Regions from separate parts of the Serratia ficaria genome, predicted to be linked through region 1. Evidence: riboswitches for the same ligand, from Rfam matches in the RefSeq annotation. Region 1 holds a riboswitch; each other region holds the start of a gene.
What was found. A riboswitch is a leader RNA that binds a small molecule or an ion and turns the genes downstream of it on or off. The one in region 1 is predicted to bind thiamine pyrophosphate.

Region 1 (4,182 bases):
GCACGATCTTGACGTCCAGTCCGGCGTCCCTGAAGGCGCCGATCTGTTCGGCCACCATGATCGGCGCGTGATCGGGGTTGATGTACCAGTCGAGCACCAGCGTCAGCTTTTCGGCGGCGCCGGCCTGGCTCGCCATGGCGGCGCCGAGCAGCAGGCCGCAGACGGTTTTTTTAAACATGGTTGTTCCCTTAGTGGTTGAAATCATCAATGGTTCTCCGGCGCCCAGACGATCAGACGCCGCAGCAGCGCATCCACCGCGACCCACAGCAGCACGGTCATCAGCACCAGAATAAACAGCGCGGCGAAGCACAGGTCGGTCTGCATGCGCGCGTTGGCGTTGAGCATCAGGTAACCCAGCCCTTCGGCCGAGCCGACCCACTCGCCGATGATCGCGCCGATCGGGGCGACGGCGGCGGCCATGCGCAGCCCGGAGCCGAAGGCCGGCAGCGCCGCCATCAGCCGCACGTGGCGCAGCAGCGCCCAGCGCGAGGCGCCGAGGGTGCGCGCCAGGTCGAGATAGTCGTCATTGACCCGGCGCAGCCCGTCGAAGAAGGCGGAAACGACCGGGAAGAAGATCACCAGCACCGCCATCGCCACCTTGGCGCTCATGCCGAAGCCGAACCACAGCACCAGCAGCGGGGCCAGCGCGAACACCGGTATCGCCTGGCTGGTGAGCACCAGCGGCATCAGCCAGCGCTGCAGGCGCGGGGAAAAGATCATGCCCAGCGCCAGCGCCGCGCCGAGCAGTACCCCCAGCGCCAAGCCGCTGAGGATTTCCGAGGCGGTGACCAGCGTATGCCAGGCGAGGTAATCGCGGCCATGCCACAGCGCCTGCGCCACCGCCGCGGGCGAGGGCAGCAGGAAGGCGGGAATGCTGCCCAGGGTGAGCAGCCACCACAGCAGCAGCAGCCCGGCGAACACCGTCAGGCCGCGGCGCAGGCGGCTCAGGCCGCTTTCTGTCTGCGGTTTCATTGCGCCGCCCTCACCAACTGCCGCAACAGTTCCGCCTGGCTTTTCAGCAGGTGCGGATCGTCCGGCGCACGCGGCGGTTGCCCGCCGATCGGGTGGTTATCGTCGATGCCGCTCGGCGAGTTCGCCAGCACCAGCAGGCGGTGGCTCAGGCGGCAGGCCTCCATCGGATCGTGGGTGATCAGCAGCACGGTGTTCTGCGCCAGCAGCTCGGCCGCCAGCGTCTGAATAGTGGCGCGGGTAATGGCGTCCAGCGCCGAGAACGGCTCGTCCATCAGCACGATCGGCCGGCGCTCGTACAGGGTACGCGCGATGGCGGCGCGCTGACGCATGCCGCCGGACAGCGCGGCGGGCAGGGCGCCGCCATAGCCGCTCAGCCCGACCCGCTCGAGCAGGTGGGCCGCCCATGGGCGATCGGCTTTCTCCCCGCGCAGCCGTGAGCCGAGCGTGATGTTTTCATCGATGGTCAGCCAGGGATAGAGCAGGTCTTTTTGCCCCATATAGGCGATGCGCCCGGCGATCGGCAGGCCGTCGCTGCCGCAGACGCTACCCGAGGTGGCCTGAGCCAGCCCGGCGATGATCTTCAGCAGGCTGGTTTTGCCGGCGCCGCTGGCACCGAGCAGGGCGACGAAGCTGCCGCCGTCGATCGTGAAGCTGAGCCGTTCGAAAATCACCCGATCGCCAAAGCGCAGGGTTAAATCCCGGACCTCGATGCCGGGTGGCTGGCGGGGCGTCATGAGGCGTTCAGCCCCATCTGCCAGAACGCCGACTCCAGCCGGGTGGCGGTGGTGAAAATCTGCGCCAGCTCGGCGAAGCGGCTCTCGGCGCCGCGCTGGCGGCCGACGTTTTCCAGCAGCTCGATGGCGGCCCGCACCCCGGCCAAGTAACCCGGATCGCCATAATTTTTGATCCAGGAGGCGTAGGGATTGCCCTCCATCCGGGTGGCGGGATCGTTCAGCAGCCGCAGGCCGATTTCGGCATAGCCGGCGACGCAGGGCAGCAGGGCGGCCAGCAGCTCCAGCGCATCGCCGGCGTGGCCGATGTCCAGCACGTAGCGGGTGTAGTTCATGGTTTCTGGCGCTTCGGGCTGGGCGGCGATTTCACCCTCGTCCAGCCCCCAGCCGGCGCAGTAGGCCAGGTGCAGCGGCAGTTCGGCGACGATGGCGTTGAGCGAGGCGGCGGCGGCGCGCATTTCCGGCAGGGTGCGCAGCTTGCTGACCAGCAACGCGTAGGCGCGGGCGAAGTGGATCAGGAACAGGTAGTCCTGGGTCAGATAGCGGCGGAAAGCGGGCTCGGGCAAGGTGCCGGCGGCCAGCTGTCGAATAAAGGGATGAGCGACGTAGTCCTGCCAGTGACCGCCGGCCTGTTGGCGCAGCCGTCCGTAAAGGCCGGTTTCGAACATGGTGGTATACATGGGACCTCCATAAGTGAGTGGAGATCCGGGCGCGCTGAGGTATGAACAGGCAATGAGCGAAGGCGTTATTGCCGACCCGTCCCTTCGCTGGCATGACCCAGATCAGGTTCAAAGGGTTCGGCTTGCGCCATCTCAGCCCATAACAGGACACCCCTCGGAGGTGCCTGTTATACGACATTTATTTTTTGATTACAATGCCCGGCCGCAGGGCGCGGCGGCGGCGGAAATCGGTTCGTTTAGTGCGATTGGGGGCGATTTTTCTGGCACAGGCGGCGGTATTTTTGTCACTGTAATCCCGCTACGTTGAATCTGAGGACACACCCCATGAAGAAGATCGGCTTTCTCTCTTTCGGCCATTGGGCGCCTTCCGCTCAGTCGGGCACCCGTTCGGCGGCGGATGCGCTGCTGCAGTCCATCGATCTGGCGGTGGCCGCGGAAGATTTGGGGGCGGACGGCGCCTACTTCCGCGTGCACCACTTTGCACGCCAGCTTGGCTCGCCGTTCCCGCTGCTGGCCGCCATCGGCGCCAAAACTCGCCGCATTGAGATCGGCACCGGCGTGATCGACATGCGCTATGAAAACCCGCTGTATATGGTCGAGGACGCCGGCGCCGCCGATCTGATATCCGGCGGGCGTTTGCAGCTCGGCATCAGCCGCGGCTCGCCGGAGCAGGTGATCGACGGCTGGCGCTATTTCGGCTACACGCCGGCCGAGGGCGAAACCGAGGCCGACATGGCTCGCCGCCATACCGAGGTGCTGCTCGAAGCCCTGCGCGGCGAAGGCTTTGCCGAGCCCAATCCGCAGCCGATGTTCCCCAATCCGCCGGGCCTGCTGCGCCCCGAGCCGTTTTCCGCCGGGTTGCGCGATCGCATTTGGTGGGGGGCCAGTTCCAACGCCACCGCGGTGTGGGCGGCCAAACTGGGCATGAACCTGCAAAGCTCCACGCTGAAGAACGACGAGACCGGCGAACCCTTCCATGTGCAGCAGGCCAGCCAGATCCGCGCCTACCGCGCCGCCTGGCAAGAGGCCGGCCATGTGCGCGAGCCGCGGGTGTCGGTCAGCCGCAGCATCTTTGCGCTGATGGACCAGCGGGACCGCAATTATTTCGGCGGCAGCGGCAAGGAAGGCGATCAGGTGGGCTATATCGACCAGCAAACCCGGGCGATTTTTGGCCGCAGCTATGCCGCCGAGCCGGAGCAGTTGATCGAACAGCTGGCGCAGGACGAGGCGATTGCCGAGGCCGACACGCTGCTGCTGACCGTACCGAACCAGCTGGGGGTCGACTACAACGCGCACGTTATCGAAGCGATCCTGACCCAGGTCGCGCCGGCGTTGGGCTGGCGCTGATGGCGCAACAATAACGGGAGGTAGCCATGTCACGTATTTTCATTACCGGTTCGGCGGACGGGCTGGGCCGCGCGGCGGCGGAAACCTTGCTGGCCGAGGGGCATCAGGTGATCGTTCATGCGCGTGAGCCTGGCCGGCTCCACGGCATGCGCGCTCTGCTGGATCGCGGTGCGCTGGCGGTGACCGGCGATTTGTCTGACCTGCAGCAAACCCAAGCCTTGGCCGGGCAGGTGAACCGGATCGGCCGCCCGGACGCGGTGATTCACAATGCCGGCGTCTTCAGCGGGCCGCAGGTGCTGGCGGTGAACGTCATCGCGCCTTATCTGTTGACGGCGCTGATCGCCCGGCCGGCGCGTTTGGTGTATTTGAGCAGCAGCATGCATTTCGACGGCCGCGCCGCGCTCGACGCGGTGGACTGGCGCGGAAACCAGCCGATGCCCTATTCGGACAGC
Region 2 (4,182 bases), 560 kb from region 1:
GAACAGATAATCTTCCCCCCACTGGCGCAGGCCGACGATCACCGGGAACAGCGCGCGGCCTTTCGCCGTCAGCGCATATTCCTGGTAGGCGCTGCCATCCGAAGCCGGGACCGTCTCCAGCACCCCGTGCGCCACCAGGGTACGCAGCCGGGTAGAGAGAATGTTCTTGGCCATCCCCAGCCCTTTCTGAAATTCGCTGAAGCGGCGCACGCCGTCGAAGGCGTCGCGCACAATCAGCAGCGACCACCAGTCGCCAATCACATCCAGCGTGCGCGCCACCGGGCACTGCGCGTCTTCCAGGCTTTTACGTTTCATGGCTTTCCACTCCTGCAGCGAGATCTGGTTGCATTATAAAACCTCCGCGCGTAAAGTTCATTAGGTTTAATAATGAAACCAAAATGGAGCGAACGATGAGCGATAAATCGTTGGAGCCCGGCTGTACCGCGTTAAACCGGCTGCCTGCTTCGCTGGTGTTGCTGCTGGCCGGCGCCAGCGCCTTCAGCGTGGCGAACGTCTACTATGCCCAACCGCTGCTGGACGCCATTGCCGAGGATTTCAACATCAGCCTGGCGGCGGTGGGCATGGTGATCGCCGCCACCCAGCTCGGCTGCGCGCTGGCGTTGTTGCTGGTGGTGCCGCTGGGAGATCGGGTTAATCGGCACCGGCTGTTGGCCGCCCAGCAGCTGCTGTTGATTGCCGCCTTGCTGGCGGTGGGTTGGTCGCACGGCAGCGTGCTGCTGCTGGCGGGGATGCTGTTGGTGGGGCTGCTGGGCACCGCGATGACCCAGGGGCTGATCGCCTTTGCCGCCACGCTGGCGGCGCCGCATGAGCGCGGGCGGGTGGTCGGCGCCGCACAGGGCGGCGTGGTGCTGGGGCTGTTGCTGGCGCGCACGCTTTCCGGCGCGCTGGCGGATCTCGGCGGTTGGCGCACGGTGTACTTTTTCTCCGCCGGGGTGACGCTGGTTCTGTTGCCGATCCTGGCGCGCCTGTTGCCCGCGCCGCAGCTGGCACCTTCGACGCTCGGCTATCCGGCCTTGCTGCGCTCGATGCTGACGCTGTTGCTGCGCGATCGCACGCTGCAGATTCGCGGCATGCTGGCGCTGCTGATGTTCGGCACGTTCAGCATTTTCTGGAGCGCGCTGGTGTTGCCGCTCAGCCGGCCGCCGTTTAATTTTTCTCATTCGATGGTGGGCGCGTTCGGGCTGGTGGGGGCGGTAGGGGCGCTGGCGGCGATGCGCGCCGGGCAGCTTGCCGACCGCGGGCTGGGGCAGCTGGCCAGCGGCGTGTGCCTGCTGCTGTTGGCGCTGGCCTGGCTGCCGCTCGGCATGTTGAACCACGGCCTGGCGTGGCTGGTGGCGGGCATCGTACTGTTGGATCTGGCCGGGCAGGCGATCCACGTGCTGAACCAGAGCATGATTTTCAGCGCCCATCCGCAGTCTCACAGCCGGCTGGTGGGGTGTTACATGTTGTTTTACGCCGTCGGCAGCGGGTTGGGTGCCTTCGCCAGCACCCACGTCTACGCCTGGGCCGGCTGGAGCGGCGTGTGCTGGCTGGGGGCCGGCGTCAGCCTGAGCGCGCTGCTGTTCTGGCGGCTGACGCTGCGTTTTATGCCCGGGCGCGCATAACGGGGGCGCCCTTATTTGGCCGGAGAGTGCAGCAGATAGTAGTCTTCGTCGCCGTCGTTGCCGGTCGAGATGATGCGCCAGCCGTGCTTGCGATAGAACGTCAGCGCCTTTTCGTTTTTCACCAGGCATTTCAATGCGCCGGTGGCGGTGAAGGTGCGCTCCGCCGCCTGCAGCAGGGCGCTGCCGACGCCGCGCGGCGGCAAAAGGGGATCGACATACAGGTTATGGATGAAGTTGTCGGCGCGGTAAATCGACACGAACCCCAGCAGCTTGCCGTCCTCCTCCGCCACCCAAATGTCTTCGCCCAGCGTCGCACGATCGAAATCCTCCAGCCGGTAACCGTCGGTATTGCGCCACGGAAACGCCGCCTTGCGCGACGCCAGGTACAGGGTGCGCAGGAACGGGCGATCGGCTTCCCGGTAGGGTCTTGTTTGCATGGCGTCTCCTGGTTGTTTTTTTTGCCACTACTATAGCGCGATTGACCTCGTCGGCGGCAAGCCCAATAATGGCGTTCTTGACTCGGGGTGCCCGTTAGGGCTGAGATTTTACCCGTATTACCTGATCTGGATTATGCCAGCGTAGGGAAGTCTCGGTGCCCAACCGGTACCCGCCTTCTTGAACGCCGGTTGGGAGGAATATGCTCGCTCGACCTGATGCTTTACCCGGCGCCCGCGCCGCGGCCTGTCTGACCCAATTCAAACAGCGACCCCCGCTGATCCACTGCCTGACCAACGAGGTGGTGCAATCGCTCACGGCCAACGTCTTGCTGGCGCTCGGCGCTTCGCCGGCGATGGTGGTGGAGCCGAGCGAAGCGGCGCAGTTCAGCGCAGTGGCCGACGCTTTGCTGATCAATATCGGCACCCTCAATGCGCCGCGCGCCGAATCTATGCTGGCGGCGGTGGCGGCCGCCAACCGGGCGGGTACCCCCTGGGCGCTGGATCCGGTGGCGGTCGGCGGGCTGGCCTATCGCACCGCGTTCGCCAAACGGTTGCTGGATGAGAAACCGGCGGCGATCAGGGGCAACGCGTCCGAGATCATGGCGCTCGGCGGCCTGCAGGCCAGTGGCCGCGGGGTGGACAGCGCCGACGATTCGTTGGCCGCATTGCCCGCCGCACGCGAGCTGGCGCGCAGCAGCGGCGCAATAGTGGCGGTGACCGGCGCGGTGGATTACGTTACCGACGGCCGGCGCGAGTGGGCGGTCGCCGGCGGCGATGCGCTGATGACGCGGGTGGTGGGTACCGGCTGCGCGCTGTCGGCGGTGGTTGCCGCCTTTTGCTGCCTGCCGGGCGAGCGGCTGGATAACGTCGCCACCGCCTGCCGGGTGATGGCGCACTGCGGCGGCCTGGCTGCCGCCGCTGCCGCCGGGCCGGGCAGCTTTACCCCGGCGTTTCTCGACGCGCTGTACCGCCTGCGCGCGGAGGAGCTGCAATGAAACGCATCAACGCTTTGACCATCGCCGGCACCGATCCCAGCGGCGGCGCCGGCATTCAGGCCGATCTGAAAACCTTCTCGGCGCTGGGCGCGTACGGCGCCTCGGCGATCACCGCGCTGGTGGCGCAAAATACCCGCGGCGTGCAGTCGGTTTACCAGATTGAACCGGCGTTCGTTGCCGCCCAGCTGGATTCGGTGTTCAGCGACCTGCGCATCGACAGCGCCAAAATTGGCATGTTGGCCAACGCGGCGATCGTGCAGGCGGTGGCCGAGCGGCTGCGCCATTATCGGCCGGCGTTTGTGGTGCTGGATACCGTGATGCTGGCGAAAAGCGGCGATCCGCTGCTGGCGCCGGAGGCGGTGGACTCGATCCGTCGCGAGCTGCTGCCGTTGGTGTCGATCATCACGCCGAACCTGCCTGAAGCGGCGGCGTTGCTGGAGTGCGCCCCGGCGGAAAACGAGCGGCAGATGCGCGAGCAGGGGCGGGCGCTGCTGGCGATGGGCTGCCAGGCGGTGCTGATGAAGGGCGGCCACCTGAGCGAAAGCGAAAGCCCGGACTGGCTGTTTGCCGCCGGGCAGGAGCAACGCTTTACCGCGCCGCGCGTCGCCACTCGCCATACGCACGGTACCGGCTGCACGCTGTCGGCGGCGTTGGCCGCGCTGCGCCCGCGTCACGATGACTGGGCGGCGACCGTCGCCGCCGCCAAGGACTATCTGCAAAAGGCGCTGCAGCAGGCGGATACGCTGGAAGTGGGGCACGGCATCGGGCCGGTGCATCATTTCCACGCCTGGTGGTGATCCAACTTTTCGCCGTCGTTGTGGTCTGACTGGATCCAGGCCCGGCCGCCGCCGGGCGTGATCGGACTCAACAAGGGAGAAGGGCCATGACAGGACAACGTGCACTCCGCAGCGCCGTTTTCGGCGCGTTACTCAGCTTCAGCGCGGGCGGCTTCGCCCAGCAGATCGTCACCACCTCGGACGTGATCCAGCAGCCGGGTTATCAAACCAGCTGGCAGAATATGATGAAGGGGCAGGCCAGGCTGCCGGGTTGGGCGCGCAAGGGCATCGGCACCTCGACGCCGGCGCAGAGCCTGAGCTGGCAGGGGCAGAACTATCTGGTGGGCAA
Region 3 (4,182 bases), 2.2 Mb from region 1:
CACTTCACGCGCCGCCGCCTGTTCCAGCGTCTCGCCCACCTCGACAAAACCGGCCAGCACCGTATGGATGCCGCCGCGATGGCGCACGTGCTGCGCCAGCAGGATCTGGTCGTCGCGCCGAATGGCGACGATCACGCAGGGGGCAATCTGCGGGTAGTAGCGCTCGCGGCAATTTCCGCACAGGCAGGCGCTTTCGCTGCGGCTGAAGTGCATCTCATGGCCGCAGTAGCCGCAATAGCGATGGGAGCGGTAGAAATCCGCCAGCTGCACGCCGCGCCCGGCGAGCTGGAACAAACCGCGATCCAGTTCGAGCAGCTGCCGCACCGAGCCCATGTCGCGCGGCATCGCATGGCGCACCAGCCATACCGGCGCGCCGCCCCACTCGCCGATGGCGCGCGCCATTTTACCCTGCAGGGAAAAAGAGGCGGCCGAACCGAACGGCAGTTCACCGTTCGGTAACCAAAGTTTGCTTTCATGGCTGACTATCCACCAGCCATTTTCATTACCCGTTAATGCAAGTTCCATATCGTTGTTGCACAACCTCAGCTTCACTGGCACTCTACAAATCGGCCTTGTTACATTTTAATAACTTACTGTTACTTTTTATTACTTACGGAGTCAAACATGCTCAACCGTTTGGAAAGCCTGACTCAGCGCCTTGGTGGTAGTAATGAATTAGTTGATCAATGGCTTCAGGCCCGCAAGCAATTGCTGGTCGCCTACTGCACCCTGGTGGGCCTCAAACCGAATAAAGAAAAGCATACGCCGCTGAATGAAAAAGCGCTGGAGAACTTTTGCCATAATCTGGTGGATTATCTCTCAGCCGCGCATTTCCATATCTATGACAGAATTATCAAACAAGTGGAAGGCGCTGCCAGCCCAAAAATGTCTCTGTCGGTAAACATCTACCCCAAACTCTGGGCCAATACCGAGCAGGTCATGGCCTTTCACGACCGCTATACCGAAGTGGATATCGATCAAGACGTGTGTCTGGAGTTCCACCAGGCGCTGTCGGATATCGGCGAGACGCTGGCGGCGCGCTTTACCCTGGAAGACAAGCTGATCCAGCTGGCGGCGGAAGCCTCGCAGCCGCCGCTGTCGGATAAGGCGCTTGATCAGGCGCGTTAGAATTTTGTAGTCTTTTTTATTATCCCTCCTATACTGGAGGGCATCTTGTCGGAGTGCCTAGCGCCTGATTTGTTCAACAAATTGGCCAGGCTGAGACCGTTAATTCGGGATCCGCGGAACCTGATCGGGTTAATACCCGCGAAGGGAACAAGAGTAATCTATCGCCATAGGCAGGATTTCTCCCCATTCGGGATGATCCGATCCTATCGGCCAGCATCATTACTCCCTCCGAGCTCCAGACAAGCAACTTTCCCAACCCAACACACTGGTAGGAACTTGCTATGTCTAACGTTAAGAAACCTCGTGCCCGTAAAGAGCAACGCGAAGCTGCCCAACAGTTTATCGACAGCCTGCAGGGGGTGGCCTTCCCCAGCTCACGCCGTATCTATCTGCAGGGTTCGCGCAGCGATGTGCAGGTGCCGATGCGCGAAATTCAGCTCAGCCCGACGCTGGTCGGCGGCGGCAAGGACAACCCGCAGTACGAACAGAACGAAGCCATCCCGGTGTACGACACCGCCGGCCCCTACGGCGATCCGCAGGCGCGGCTCGACGTGCATGCCGGCCTGGCCAGGCTGCGCGCCGGCTGGATCGAAGAACGCGGCGATACCGCGGTACTGAGCGGCGTCAGTTCCGGTTTCACCCAGCAGCGCCTGGCGGATGAAGGCTTGGATCACCTGCGCTTCGAACGCCTGCCGCTGCCGCGCAAGGCGCAACCGGGCAAGTGCGTGACCCAGTTGCACTACGCCCGCGCCGGCATCGTCACCCCGGAGATGGAGTTTATCGCCATCCGTGAAAACATGGGGCGCCAGCGCATCCGCGGCGAGGTCCTGCGCCAGCAGCATCCGGGCCAAAGCTGGGGCGCCAACCTGCCGGACAACATCACGGCGGAATTCGTGCGCCAGGAAGTGGCCGCCGGGCGCGCCATCATCCCCGCCAACATCAACCACCCGGAATCCGAACCGATGATCATCGGCCGCAACTTCCTGGTGAAGGTCAACGCCAACATCGGCAACTCGGCGGTGACCTCCTCGATCGAAGAGGAAGTGGAAAAGCTGGTGTGGTCCACCCGCTGGGGCGCGGATACCGTGATGGACCTGTCGACCGGCCGCTATATCCACGAAACCCGCGAATGGATCCTGCGCAACAGCCCGGTGCCCATCGGCACGGTGCCTATCTACCAGGCGCTGGAGAAGGTCAACGGCGTGGCGGAGAACCTGACCTGGGAAATGTTCCGCGATACCCTGCTGGAACAGGCGGAACAAGGGGTGGACTACTTCACCATTCACGCCGGCGTGCTGCTGCGCTATGTGCCGATGACCGCCAGGCGCCTGACCGGCATCGTCTCGCGCGGCGGCTCGATCATGGCCAAGTGGTGCCTGTCGCACCATCAGGAAAACTTCCTGTATCAGCACTTCCGCGAAATCTGCGAGATCTGCGCCGCCTATGACGTTTCGCTGTCGCTCGGCGACGGCCTGCGCCCAGGCTCGATTCAGGACGCCAACGACGAAGCGCAGTTCGCCGAGCTGCACACCCTGGGCGAACTGACCAAGATCGCCTGGGAATACGACGTGCAGGTGATGATCGAAGGCCCCGGCCACGTGCCGATGCAGATGATCCGCCGCAATATGACCGAAGAGCTGGAGCACTGCCACGAAGCGCCGTTCTATACCCTCGGCCCGCTGACCACCGATATCGCACCGGGTTATGACCACTTCACCTCCGGCATCGGCGCGGCGATGATCGGCTGGTTCGGCTGCGCCATGCTGTGTTACGTCACGCCGAAGGAGCATCTCGGCCTGCCGAACAAGGAAGACGTCAAACAGGGATTGATCACCTACAAGATCGCCGCCCACGCCGCCGATCTGGCCAAGGGCCACCCGGGCGCGCAGATCCGCGACAACGCCATGTCCAAGGCGCGCTTCGAGTTCCGCTGGGAAGATCAGTTCAACCTGGCGCTCGATCCGGCTACCGCGCGCGCCTACCACGACGAAACCCTGCCGCAGGAGTCCGGCAAAATCGCACACTTCTGCTCGATGTGCGGACCGAAATTCTGCTCGATGAAAATCTCGCAGGAGGTGCGCGACTACGCCGCCGCCCAGGAGGCCGCCAAACCGATAGAGGTGCAGCTGAACGGCATGGAAAAGATGTCGGCCGAATTCCGTTCGCGCGGCAGCGAGCTCTACCACAGCGCCGGCAACCTGCAAGAGGAAATGCGCAATGACTGATATCGCCACCCCGTTCCCCGCTACCCCGCACCGACTGGGATTGTACCCGGTGGTCGACAGCGTCGAGTGGATCGCCCGCCTGCTGGGCGCCGGCGTCAAGACAATCCAATTGCGCATCAAGGATCTGCCGGACGAACAGGTGGAGGAAGACATCGTCGCCGCCATCGCGCTGGGCAGACAATACGATGCGCGGCTGTTCATCAACGATTACTGGCGGCTGGCCGTCAAACACGGCGCCTATGGCGTACACCTCGGCCAGGAAGATCTGGATACCACCGATTTGGCGGCGATCCACCGCGCCGGGCTGCGGCTGGGCGTATCCACCCATGACGACGCCGAACTGGCGCGCGCCATCGCGGTAAAACCGTCTTATATCGCCCTCGGGCATATCTTCCCGACCCAAACCAAAGACATGCCTTCGGCGCCGCAGGGGCTGACGGAGCTGAAGCGCCACCTCGCCGGGTTGGCGGACTACCCGACGGTGGCGATCGGCGGGATCGGCATCGATCGCGTACCGGCGGTGTTGGCGTGCGGCGTCGGCAGCGTGGCGGTGGTGAGCGCCATCACCCAGGCGCCGGACTGGCGCGCGGCCACCGCCGAACTGTTGCGGCTGATCGAGGGCGAGGGGCGGGCTGATGCTTAACGACCAAGAGTTCCTGCGCTACAGCCGCCAGCTGCTGCTGGAAGACGTGGGCCCGGAAGGCCAGGAAAAGCTCAAACGCGCGACGGTGCTGATTGTCGGCCTGGGCGGTCTGGGGTCTCCGGCTTCGCTGTATCTGGCCGCCGCCGGCGTCGGCACGCTGCTGCTGGCCGACGACGATCGGCTGCA
Region 4 (4,182 bases), 2.5 Mb from region 1:
AGAAAACCGGCGATCAGGCTCAGCAGAGTGCTTTTGCCCGCGCCGCTTGGCCCGAGCACCGCGACGCGCTCGCCCGGCTGGATGCGCAGATCAAAGCGCATCGGCAGGTGTTCATACAGATAAGTCAGTTTTTCAAGCGTCAGCATAGGTTCTTCATCTTTCGAGTCGCCGCGGTGTGGGTTGCCTGTCATTTAGCTTGAAACCTATTGGGCAGCGCGGCCCGGTAAGCGTTCGATCAGGGTAAACAACAGGAAGCACAGTCCCAGCAGCAACAGCGCGGTCACCGCGCCATCGTTGCTGCGGTAGGCGCCAATCTGCTGATACAGGTAGAACGGCAGGGTACGGAAATGTTCGTTGCCAAACAAGGCGACTACGCCGAAATCGCCGATCGACAGTACGCAGGCGAAGGCCAGCGCCTGCGACAGCGGGCGGCGCAGCGCTTTCAGTTCGATCAGGCGCAGCCGCCGCCAGCCGCGTATGTCCAGCGACAGGCACAGCGGATTATAGCGTTCGGCCAGGTCGCGCATCGGGTTTTCCAGCACCTTCAGCGCATAGGGCACCGCCATCAGCGCATTGGTGAGGATCACCAGCGCATAGGGCGACTGCGGCAGCCCGACGGTGTCGTTCAGCAGCAGGAAGAAGCCGGTGGCCAGCACGATGCCCGGCATCGCCAGGATCACCATGCCGCTCAGCTCAAGCCGTTGCCCCGCGCGCAGCCGTTGCCGCAGCTTCAACTCACGGCTGCTCCACAGCAGCATCATGGTCAGCGCCACGCACAGCAGCCCGGCGCCGATCGCGATGCGCAGCGAAGTGAACAGCGCTTGCCACAGCAGCTGCTGTTGCAGCACGCTGAGCATCGCCTGATTGACGCCGTCGACCATGACCGCCAGCAGCGGCGGCAGCAACAGCAGCAGGGCGGCGGCGATCAGCACCACGTCGCTGACGCGCCGCCACAGGCTGTCTTCGGGGTTGCGCCAGATCTGCGCATGGGTATGGCCCACCGGCAGCGCCTGGCTCAGCCGCTGGCTGAGCAACACCAACCCCAGGCAGCATGTCAGTTGGATCAGCGCCAGCAGCGCGGCCCGGCTGAGATCGTAGTCGTAGCTCAGCGCTTGGTAGATGGCCAGCTCGATGGTGGTGGCCTGCGGCCCGCCGCCCAGCGACAGCACGGTGGCGAAGCTGGCGAAGCACAGCATGAAGATCAGCGCGCCGCTCGGCAGGATCTGGCGGCGCAGCGCCGGCCATTCGACGAAGCGGAACTGCTGCCAGCCGTTCATGCCCAGCTGCGCCGCCAGCTGGCGCTGCTCGACTGGGATGTTTTCCAGCGCCTGCAGCAGCAACCGGCTGGCCAGCGGCAGGTTAAAGAACATGTGCGCCAGCAGAATGCCCTGCAGGCCGTAGGGCGAGAAGCCGTAATCGAGGCCCAGCCAGCCGCATAGCGTCGCCAGCCAGCCCTGGCGGCCATAGACGCTGAGCAGGCCGAATACCGCCACCAGCACCGGCAGCACCAGCGTCATGGCGCACAGCCTGAGCAGCAGCCGCCTGCCGGGGAAGCGGCGCCGGAACAGCGCGCGCGCCAACAGGATGGCCGGCAACACCGAGATCAAGGCCGACAGCAGCGCCTGCCAGAAGGTGAAGCGCACCACATGCCACAGATAGCTGTCCTGCCACAGGGCGCGCCAGTCGCTGTCCGGCGCATGGCGCCACAGCGAGCCCATCGCCAGCGCGGCCAGCGTCAGCATCAACGCGGCGGCCAGCAGCCCCGGCCACAGCCAGCGGGGGATCACTGGCTGACGGCGGTTTGCCATGCCCGGATCCAACTGCCGCGTTGCTTGGCCACCTCTTCGGCGCTGTACTGCAGCGCGGTCTGCGGAACGATCATCTGTTCAAAGCCGGCCGGCAGCGCGGTTTTGATCGCCGGGTACATCCAGTTGCCGGTGGGAATGCTGTTCTGGAACGCCGGCGTCACCATAAACTGCAGGAAACGCTCCGCCAGCGCCGGCTGCTTGCTGGCCTTCAGCTTGCCCGCCACCTCGACCTGCAGATAATGGCCTTCGCTGAAGTTGGCGGCGGCGTAGCCGTCTTTTTTCTCTTCAATCAGGTGGTAGGCCGGGGAGGTGGTGTAGCTGAGCACCAGGTCGCCTTCGCCTTTCAGGAACAGGCCGTAGGCTTCGCTCCAGCCCTTGGTGACGGTGACGGTTTTCTTCGCCAGCTGCTGCCAGGCCGCCGGCGCCTTGTCGCCATAGACCTTCTGCATCCACAGCAGCAGGCCAAGACCCGGCGTACTGGTGCGCGGATCTTCATAGATCACCTTCCAGTCTTGATCGCTGTTGACCAGTTCCTGCAGGCTTTTCGGCGGGTTCTTCAGCTTGTCCTTGTTGTAGACGAAGGCGAAGTAGCCGTAGTCGTAAGGCACGAAGGTTTTATCCTGCCAGCCGCCCGGTACGGCCAGCTTGCCGACATCGACGCCGCTCGGCGCGAACAGGCCGGTTTGCCGGGCGGCCTGCAACAGGTTGTTGTCCAGGCCCAGCACCACGTCGGCGGCGCTGTTCTTGCCCTCCATGCGCAGGCGGTTCAGCAGCGATACGCCGTCTTCCAGCGCGACGAATTTCAACGCGCAGCCGCATTCGGCCTCGAAGGCCTTTTTCACCGCCGGGCCGGGGCCCCAGTCGGCGGCGAAGGAATCGTAGGTATAGACCGTCAGCGTCGGCTTGGCGAGAACCGGCGCGGCGCACAGCAGCAGTAAGCAGGGCAGGTATTTTTTGACCACGTTGCACTCCTGAGAAATAAGGGGCAAGGCATCTGAGGGGGCGGGGGCGGTTACGCCGGATCGCTGGGCTCAAATCCCTCCGCCGGTATTGACCGGATCAGGTTCGACGGGTGTGCTCTCAGCGGAAAAGCGGCCGGTCGCGCCAGCTCATTTTCCGCACCCCGTTGAGACGGCGCTATTGTAAAGACTAACCGACGCCGACGAAAGGCGCTTATGCCTCCGGCGGCGCAAACCAGGCGGATTTGAAGTCGAACCAGCCGAGGGTGTTCATCCGTACCCCGCGCATGCTGCGCTGGCCGTGCAGCTGCAGCCAGTGGTGGAACAGCGGATGCAGATGGTGGCGGCTGACCAACCGTTGGCAGAATTCCGCCAGCGGCAGGCGGTTGGCGCGCCACAGCGCGGCGTCCTGGGCTAAATCCTCGCTCATGCAGTGCTGCATCAGCGGCAGCTCATACAGGGTGGCGAACAGCGAAAACTCCAGCGGCAGGTAAAAATTGGCGCTGCCGAGCCACAGATCGCTCTGCGCATCGCCTTTATGCCAGACCTCGTAGTCGACGCTCTGCACGATCAGTTTGATGCCGTGCAGCGCCAGCAGCGGCTCGATCGCCTGGCGGATGGCGTGGAACTCCGAGTGCTCGTTGAAATGGGTCATGGTCAGCTCGGTCAGGCCCGCCGGCTTGGGCTGCTGCGCCAGCGCGCGGTTGTGGTGCCAGCGCGGCAGCAGGCCATAGGCCGGCGACCAGTAGCGCTGGTAGACCGGACCGGCGTTGGCCAGCAGCGCAATCGGATTGATCAGTTCGCACAGCCAGCTGCGGATGGCCGGATCGGCCGCCAGCGGGGAGCGCTGGTCGAACAGCAGAAAGTAGCAGCCCTCCTCCAGCCGGCTTTCCAGCTCGTTTTTGCCGGTATCGTCGCCCTGCAGCTGCACGCCGGAGTGCACCAGCTCTTCGGTCACCTCCGGCAGCACCCAGATATTCACCTCATCGATCAGCGCCCGGTAGCCAAAGTAGTCGTCGAAGGCGTGGATTTTCATCTGGCTGCGGTGGTTGCGCACCACGCTGTAAGGCCCGGTGCCGATGGGGTGGCGGGCAAAATCCGGCAGGCTCGGCCATTCGCGCGGCAGGATCATCGCATGCACGCTGCCCAACAGCCACGGCAGCCAGTGATCGGGGCTGCGCAGATGCACGTCGATCACGTAGGGCGTCGGTGAGGTCACGCGGTCGATATGCGAGAACAGCGGCTGTGGCGTCAGGCGGTTGATGGTGCCGATGACGTCTTCCATTTCCAGCTCGCGGCCGTGGTGGAAATGAATTGCCGGCCGCAGATAAAAACGCCAGTGCAGCGGCGTCAGCGCCTGCCAATGATGGGAAAGATCGGACTCCAGTTCCCCGTTTTCCTCGTTTATCCGCGTC

Region 2: linked by a shared signal. The riboswitch ahead of thiM (hydroxyethylthiazole kinase) and the one ahead of tenA (thiaminase II) in region 1 are both predicted to bind thiamine pyrophosphate.
Region 3: linked by a shared signal. The riboswitch ahead of thiC (phosphomethylpyrimidine synthase ThiC) and the one ahead of tenA (thiaminase II) in region 1 are both predicted to bind thiamine pyrophosphate.
Region 4: linked by a shared signal. The riboswitch ahead of thiB (thiamine ABC transporter substrate binding subunit) and the one ahead of tenA (thiaminase II) in region 1 are both predicted to bind thiamine pyrophosphate.

The regions. Positions count from the first base shown of each region.
Region 1 covers NZ_LT906479.1:3,352,202-3,356,383, reverse strand. The annotation lists gene CKW09_RS15945 (ABC transporter substrate-binding protein) at 1-178, opposite strand, end outside; gene CKW09_RS15940 (ABC transporter permease) at 205-972, opposite strand; gene CKW09_RS15935 (ABC transporter ATP-binding protein) at 969-1,706, opposite strand; gene tenA (thiaminase II) at 1,703-2,383, opposite strand; TPP riboswitch at 2,446-2,548, opposite strand; gene CKW09_RS15925 (LLM class flavin-dependent oxidoreductase) at 2,708-3,730, shown strand; gene CKW09_RS15920 (SDR family NAD(P)-dependent oxidoreductase) at 3,757-4,182, shown strand, end outside.
Region 2 covers NZ_LT906479.1:3,914,265-3,918,446, reverse strand. The annotation lists gene CKW09_RS18500 (winged helix-turn-helix transcriptional regulator) at 1-315, opposite strand, end outside; gene CKW09_RS18495 (MFS transporter) at 411-1,625, shown strand; gene CKW09_RS18490 (GNAT family N-acetyltransferase) at 1,637-2,062, opposite strand; TPP riboswitch at 2,136-2,227, shown strand; gene thiM (hydroxyethylthiazole kinase) at 2,263-3,057, shown strand; gene thiD (bifunctional hydroxymethylpyrimidine kinase/phosphomethylpyrimidine kinase) at 3,054-3,854, shown strand; gene CKW09_RS18475 (inhibitor of vertebrate lysozyme family protein) at 3,941-4,182, shown strand, end outside.
Region 3 covers NZ_LT906479.1:296,177-300,358, reverse strand. The annotation lists gene nudC (NAD(+) diphosphatase) at 1-525, opposite strand, end outside; gene CKW09_RS01370 (Rsd/AlgQ family anti-sigma factor) at 625-1,128, shown strand; TPP riboswitch at 1,168-1,292, shown strand; gene thiC (phosphomethylpyrimidine synthase ThiC) at 1,410-3,353, shown strand; gene thiE (thiamine phosphate synthase) at 3,346-3,996, shown strand; gene CKW09_RS01355 (HesA/MoeB/ThiF family protein) at 3,989-4,182, shown strand, end outside.
Region 4 covers NZ_LT906479.1:817,762-821,943, forward strand. The annotation lists gene thiQ (thiamine ABC transporter ATP-binding protein ThiQ) at 1-146, opposite strand, end outside; gene thiP (thiamine/thiamine pyrophosphate ABC transporter permease ThiP) at 204-1,808, opposite strand; gene thiB (thiamine ABC transporter substrate binding subunit) at 1,784-2,770, opposite strand; TPP riboswitch at 2,827-2,944, opposite strand; gene sgrR (HTH-type transcriptional regulator SgrR) at 2,982-4,182, opposite strand, start outside.